2 regions of the Halobacillus sp. A1-3 genome follow, and region 1 is predicted to be linked to the other one. Evidence: predicted binding sites of a transcription regulator. Region 1 holds the regulator's gene; the other holds the start of a gene.
The links. Region 1 encodes CtsR, which represses protease genes until heat stress. Its sites were predicted from a motif close to ATGGTCAATAAAGGTCAAACA; they were not measured.
Positions count from the first base shown of each region.

Region 2: a site for CtsR is predicted at 1,926-1,946, ahead of clpP (ATP-dependent Clp endopeptidase proteolytic subunit ClpP). Genes of this name have one in related genera too.

Region 1 covers NZ_JBPCEO010000014.1:29-3,453, reverse strand. Annotated here, with positions in the region: gene clpC (ATP-dependent protease ATP-binding subunit ClpC) at 1-387, opposite strand, end outside; gene mcsB (protein-arginine kinase McsB) at 406-1,476, opposite strand; gene mcsA (protein-arginine kinase activator protein McsA) at 1,476-2,024, opposite strand; gene ACRYKC_RS19245 (CtsR family transcriptional regulator) at 2,044-2,508, opposite strand; gene ACRYKC_RS19240 (MgtC/SapB family protein) at 2,671-3,309, opposite strand.
Region 2 covers NZ_JBPCEO010000005.1:128,354-131,778, forward strand. Annotated here, with positions in the region: gene whiA (DNA-binding protein WhiA) at 1-784, shown strand, start outside; gene ACRYKC_RS10620 (HPr family phosphocarrier protein) at 921-1,175, shown strand; gene clpP (ATP-dependent Clp endopeptidase proteolytic subunit ClpP) at 1,279-1,893, opposite strand; tRNA gene ACRYKC_RS10630 (tRNA-Arg) at 2,112-2,187, shown strand; gene ACRYKC_RS10635 (PucR family transcriptional regulator) at 2,492-3,425, opposite strand, start outside.

The DNA.
Region 1 (3,425 bases):
TACACCAAGGTTATTTAATACGCGGGCAGCGACGCCTTCACCTTCTCGGATCAACCCTAGAAGAATATGCTCGGTTCCCACGTAGGAATGACCCAATTTACGCGCTTCATCCATAGATAGTTCAATCACTTTTTTAGCACGTGGTGTGTAGTGGATCGTCTGTGATACTTTCTCACCTTTTCCAATTAGTTTTTCAACCTCTTGCTGGATTTTAGATGATTCGAGACCTAGAGCTGTTAATGCTTTAGCCGCTATACCTTCACCTTCACTGACTAATCCAAGTAAAATGTGTTCAGTTCCAATGTTGTTATGACCTAAGCGAACAGCTTCTTCCTGTGCTAATGCAAGTACTTTCTGAGCTCTTTCTGTAAAACGCCCAAACATCATGGACAATCCCTCCTAACATTATTCTTCATTTTCTAATTGAAGTCTTTCTCGAATTAGTGATGCTCTTCGAATATCTCTTTCATCAGGACTTAGTGTGGTTTTTGCATATTGTTGCAAAAATCCAGGCTGAGTTAAAATCATCAGCTCATTCAATATAGTCTTTGGAATATGATCAATGAAGCCAAGATCAATTCCTAACCTAAGATCAGATAAACACTTAGCCGCTTCTTTAGACTCTATGATACGACTGTGCTTCAGAACACCATATGAGCGGAAAATTCTGTCTTCCAACTGGATTCCAGAACGGTTCATCAATGCATCTCTTGCTTTTCGTTCCTGATCGATCAACTGCTTAACTACACTATGGAGATCTTCCACAATATCCTGCTCTGATTTTCCCAGTGTAATTTGATTCGATATTTGATAAATGTTTCCCACAGCCTCGCTGCCTTCTCCATAGATTCCCCTAACAACTAAACCTAATTGGTTAATAGCCGGGGTCATACGGTTGATCTGCTGAGTCATTGATAAGGCTGGAAGGTGCATCATCACGGATGCCCGCATCCCTGTCCCCACGTTTGTCGGACATGCGGTCAAGTATCCACGCTTTTCATCAAAAGCATAATCAATCTTTTCTTCCAGCCAATCATCCAGTTGAGAGGCCTGCTCTAAAGCTCGATCAAGCTGGAAGCCAGGGAAATAAAGCTGAATCCTAATATGATCTTCCTCGTTGACCATAACCGATACTTGTTCATTTTGAGAAATGAGCGTAGCAGATTGGTCTGATTTCTCAGCTAAATGAGGACTGATCAAATGTTTTTCCACTAATACGCGCTTTTCAACGGGTTGCAACTCTTTCATCTTTACAAGCTCGAAATTTTCATAATCCCTGAAAGATTGATTTTTAAATTCTCCGTTAAAAAACTCGAGGATTTTTTCTAACGTTTCTTCAGAAGCGACCGTTGGAAAAGGATGCTGCGAAAAATTCCGAGCAAGTCGAATTCGGCTGCTCATTACAATATCGCTATCCGGTCCCTCCTGCTTCATCCAAGGGCTTATCGCCTCGTTCATAAACTGTTGCAATGACATTATTGATCACCGTCCTCCCCCTCATGAAGTTGGCTGTGCAAAGTTTTGATCTTATCTCTAACTTTCGCTGCTTCCTCGAATTCTTCCTGCTCGATTAATTGTCGAAGCTTGGATTTATGTTCATCAAGCTCTCTTTTCATGTGCAGGTTGCCGCCTTCACGTTTAGGTATTTTCCCATCATGAGTCGTATTACCACTATGCACACGCCTTAAAATAGGATTCAATTTTTCATCAAAAGTTTGATAACAGGATGCACACCCAAATTTTCCTGTTCGTGCGAACTCTTGATAAGTCAGCCCGCATGTTGGACACTTCAGCTGTGTGGATTTTTTATACGGCTGGGTACTTTTATTACTGAATGACGAGGGGCTTTCAGTATGAAATAGACCAGAAAGGAGGTCATTCAATGTGAAATTCTCTTCCCCGTAGTTCATATACCCTTTATCTTTGGCACACTGTTCACATACGTGAATTTCTGTCTTTTGACCATTGATGACTTGAGTTAAATGAACGGTTGCCTGTCTTTGGTGACAATTTTGACATTCCATCTCATTCTCTCCCTTCTCCTTAACTTTTATATTTAAGAGTAAACAGTAATGCTGTCATAATTCGAGATCGAACTTCATCACGTAAGGGGAGAGGAAAAGCTAGTACTTCGCGGTCAATAATACTTTGTATTATTTTCGCTTCCCTATTTGTTATGATTTCACTTTCTAAGAGACGGGTAATAACATCAAGCGCTGCTGTTTGGGAAACTGTAGGCTGAACCATATCCATAATTTCTTCAATCATATCTGAATCTTTTTTGTGCTCGATCCGACTAATCCGGATATATCCGCCCCCACCTCGTTTACTTTCTACTATATATCCTTTTTCCACTGTAAAACGAGTCTTAATCACATAATTGATTTGAGAAGGTACACATTGAAATTGGTCAGCAATTTCACTCCGCTTAATTTCAATGGTCTTTTGATGATCTTCATTTAAAATATTCTTTAAATATTCTTCGATGATATCGGAAATATTCCTCATTTACCCTCCCCCTTTTTTGACTTTGACTATCTTTGACTTTAATTTTATTATACTCATTTTTGGGCAATACGCAACTAAAATGTTTATATAGAATACATCTCTCATGATTCCCTGTTTCTTCTTAAGTTAAAACAAAAAAACTACGTAGAATTCTACGTAGTTTTAATCACGATGGCTAACCTGAATGACCTCAGTAATATTGGATAAAGCTTGAAGCAAAGGGGCAGCTTGATAGGTCTGCTTTTTATCCAGGCCTATAATCAGCTTTTGATAATCATTTTCCTGTTTTCTAATGTCTATTTTATTTACGTATAAATTCGCATCTTCAAAGACTGCCAGCACTTGGTTCAAGCGAATATTCGGCTCTACTTTAATGTAAAACACATGCTTGCTATTGGTGTTGAATTTCTTCTTCTCAATCTTATTCAAGAACACGAGACTAAGTAAGACGAGGAGGGTGGTTATTGTAGCAATGTCATACATTCCCGCACCAACGACTAGCCCGATGCCCGCCACGGTCCAGATGGATGCCGCAGTCGTTAATCCCCGAATTGTCATTCCATTTACAATAATCGTCCCTGCACCTAAAAAGCCGATACCGCTAATTACGTAAGAAGGTATACGAGCAGGATCAAATCGTACATTCTCATACTTATCCATAAATTCTTCAAAACCATAGAGCGATAATAGCATCATGAGACATGCACCAATTCCTACTAGTATATGCGTTCGGAAACCAGCAGAATGGTTTTTCAGTTCACGTTCAAACCCAATTAATCCTGATAAAAGTAGAGCCATCATGATTCGAAAAATAAATGTAAAGATATCATCATCAAAAAAGTAAGACCATTCCAATCCAGATCCCTCCTTGCTTTTACTATATGTACCACACTATGAATATAGAAAAAACCAGAAGC
Region 2 (3,425 bases), on a different contig from region 1:
TACGTTAATTAAAAAATTATATCCGTATCCTGTTGAGCTCCTCGTTCGTAAAAAGATGAGGTTGAAGAAGAATAACGTCTATATTGTTAGAATGAAAGAGAAGGCGGATAAAGTATTAAATGATCTGGAAATACTGAATGGCCCTCTCTCCATTAACCCGGATATTCCAGAGAAATTCCTTCAGGATACATGCTGTAAACGAGCTTACTTGAGAGGGGCTTTCCTAGCCGGAGGTTCCGTAAACAATCCTGAGACATCTTCATACCACCTGGAGATCTATTCTTCTGATGAGGAACACAACGAGGCGTTGTGTAAGCTTATGAATCAATTCGGTCTTCATGCCCGGACGTTGAGTCGTAAGAAAGGATTTATTACTTATTTGAAAGAAGCGGATAAAATTACCGAACTGATCAGTAATATCGGGGCTCATCAAGCTCTTTTTAAATTCGAAGACGTCCGGATAGTGAGGGATATGCGTAACTCAGTTAACCGCTTAGTCAATTGTGAAACGGCGAATTTAAATAAGACGATCGGTGCTGCTTTTAGACAAGTTGAAAACATCAAGTTTATCGAAAGAACAGTCGGTCTTGAAGCACTGCCGGATAAGCTTCAGGAAATTGCGACACTGAGGCTGCAATATCAGGAAGTGTCTCTAAAAGAACTTGGAGAATATGTCTCTGGATCCCCTATTAGTAAATCGGGCATTAACCATCGTCTTCGAAAAATAGATGAGTTTGCTGAAAAAGTTCGACGTGGAGAAGTTACAGAAAACTCAAGAAATTAATGTTTTTCATTAGCTATTCATGCTATAATGGATTACAATTATTAACGCTTTCTATAAGACGGAAGCGTTTTTATTCCGTATGCTATGAATGCGCTTTCCAAAGATTATGTTGGGGAAACAGAGAGGAGAATGATAGGTGATCGAACGGTCCATTACAGTAGAACTTGAAACTGGATTACAAGCAAGACCTGCCGCACAGTTCGTACAACAAGCCAACCGCTTCAGTTCAGATATTTTTATTGAAAAAGATGAAAAAAGAGTTAACGCTAAAAGTATTATGGGGTTGATGAGCCTGGCTGTTGGTACAGGTGAGGAAATTACATTGATTGCTGATGGCTCGGATGAAGAGACAGCTTTAGAAGAACTGTCTGATTTTGTAAAAGAGTCGTAAATTTTTATCGTTATTTGTGAAAATATGAACGTAAACTTTACGGGAACGTTCCCATAATATAAGAAAATCCGCTGTGAAAACACAGCGGATTTTTACGAACTTATTATTCATCAGTTTTTTTATCCATAACTTTGTCAATCAACCCGTATTCTACAGCTTCATGTGCAGACATGAAGTTGTCACGGTCCGTATCGCGCTCAATGATTTCTAAAGGTTGACCTGTACGTTCTGCAAGGATTTTGTTTAGTTTCTCACGCATCTTAATGATTCGTTTTGCGTGGATTTCAATGTCAGAAGCTTGACCTTGAGTACCGCCAAGTGGTTGGTGAATCATCACTTCACTGTTTGGTAGTGCATAACGTTTACCAGGTTCACCAGCATTAAGCAGGAAAGCACCCATTGATGCAGCCATTCCTGTGCAAATTGTTGATACATTCGGTTTAATGAACTGCATTGTATCGAAGATTGCCATACCAGCTGTGATTGAACCACCTGGAGAGTTGATGTACAAGGAAATGTCTTTATCCGGGTCATCTGCAGCCAAGAATAGAAGCTGAGCGACAACAGAGTTAGCGATATTGTCATCGATCGGACTTCCGAGCATAATAATCCGGTCTTTAAGTAAGCGGGAGTATATGTCGTATGCACGTTCTCCGCGGTTTGTTTGTTCAATAACTGTAGGGACTAAATTCATTGTGGTTTCCTCCTTATCATCAATTAATTATGATGGAATATATTCATCATACAATTAAGGTCAGAAAAGGTCAAACAAAACGATTAACCTATTTCTGCAAGTTTTCTTCTACCATCATTCCCTAAAACTATTTGTATAAACGTATGTAATAAGAATTTTATGGAATAGAAATGAGAAGATCAACAAAAACTATTGCGTTTTTAACGTGAAATTACTATAATATTATTTGCATGTCGTTTCTTGCGCCTGTAGCTCAGTTGGATAGAGCGGTAGATTCCGGTTCTACGTCTGTCGGGGGTTCGAATCCTCTCAGGCGCGCTAAAAGTAAATAAACGTTGGTTGACCGTAGAGACACGAAATAGTTAAAGCGTCCCCGTTGTTAGTACGGTTGTCCGTGTAAAACCTACCACCGTTTATGAGGCCTCTCGATATCTTGACGTATTAGTTAAAATATCGAGAGGTTTTTTTGTGAGCAAAATTTGACGTAAGTGTATTGTTTTTCGAAGTTATCTTTAAAAAGAATGTGTTAAAAGCGAGTCCAGGCGAGAATATTAGGAGTTGAGGATAGATGAGCAAAGGATTTACGCTCCTCATTCTCTATTCCCATAACGAATACCACAAGTCAATACTGGTCGATCTTATAAGCTGCGATGCCTAATTGTATCTTAAGCCGATCATCTGCTGAACGTAAGTTGAGTCCGCTTTTCTCCTCAATTTTATTCAGTCGGTATTTTAATGTGTGGCGGTGGACGAAAAGATTCTGGGCTGTTGTTTGCATGTTCAAGTTATGTTTGAAATAAGTTTCCAATGTATGAAGTAGGTCGATCCCTTTCTCGCTTGCTTTCAGTAAATCTCCTATTTGTTCATCATAAAACTGGTGCAAGTTGACCCCGACCTCTTTCATTTGCAACAAAAAATGAAAGGTTCCAAGGTCGTCAAAGTGGATGATTTCTTTACTATCAAGTAATAGATGCGAAAGGTCGACGGCATATTTTGCTTCCATAGCACTCTGGCTTAAGTCATTAATATGGTTATACATCTTCCCTGCGCCGATTAACATCCTACGGTGCGGGTGTTTTTGTTTCCAAGTTTCCAAAAGGGTAGCAGCTGCAGATAGTACATCTTCTTTGGCTTTTCTATCCATTCCTGTCTTTACTTCCAAAAGAATGATGATATTATCGAGTCTATTCCTCACTATAATCTGCCTGTTCTGCTTTTGAAAAAGATTGATGATATGGCTCTGGACAGCATGGACGGTTTTACTGAGGTGCTCACTATCACTATAATCTGTCAGTTTGATGTGGAGGACCGCTTGATCTAATGATAGGTCATAGCCTAACTTTTCTCCCCGTTCTAATGCAATCGCTGAGCTTTTGAAGCTTTGGTTGATGATTTCTTCTAAAAATTCCTCGCGTAATCTGATTTGCGAATGTTCTACTGCTTCTTTCTGTAAAAACTCGATGGCATAGACAGTAGCTGCATGCTCAATAGCATTCAAGTCAATTTCTGACCACTTTTCCAGTTCCTTTACAGCGATGATACACCCATAATAGGTT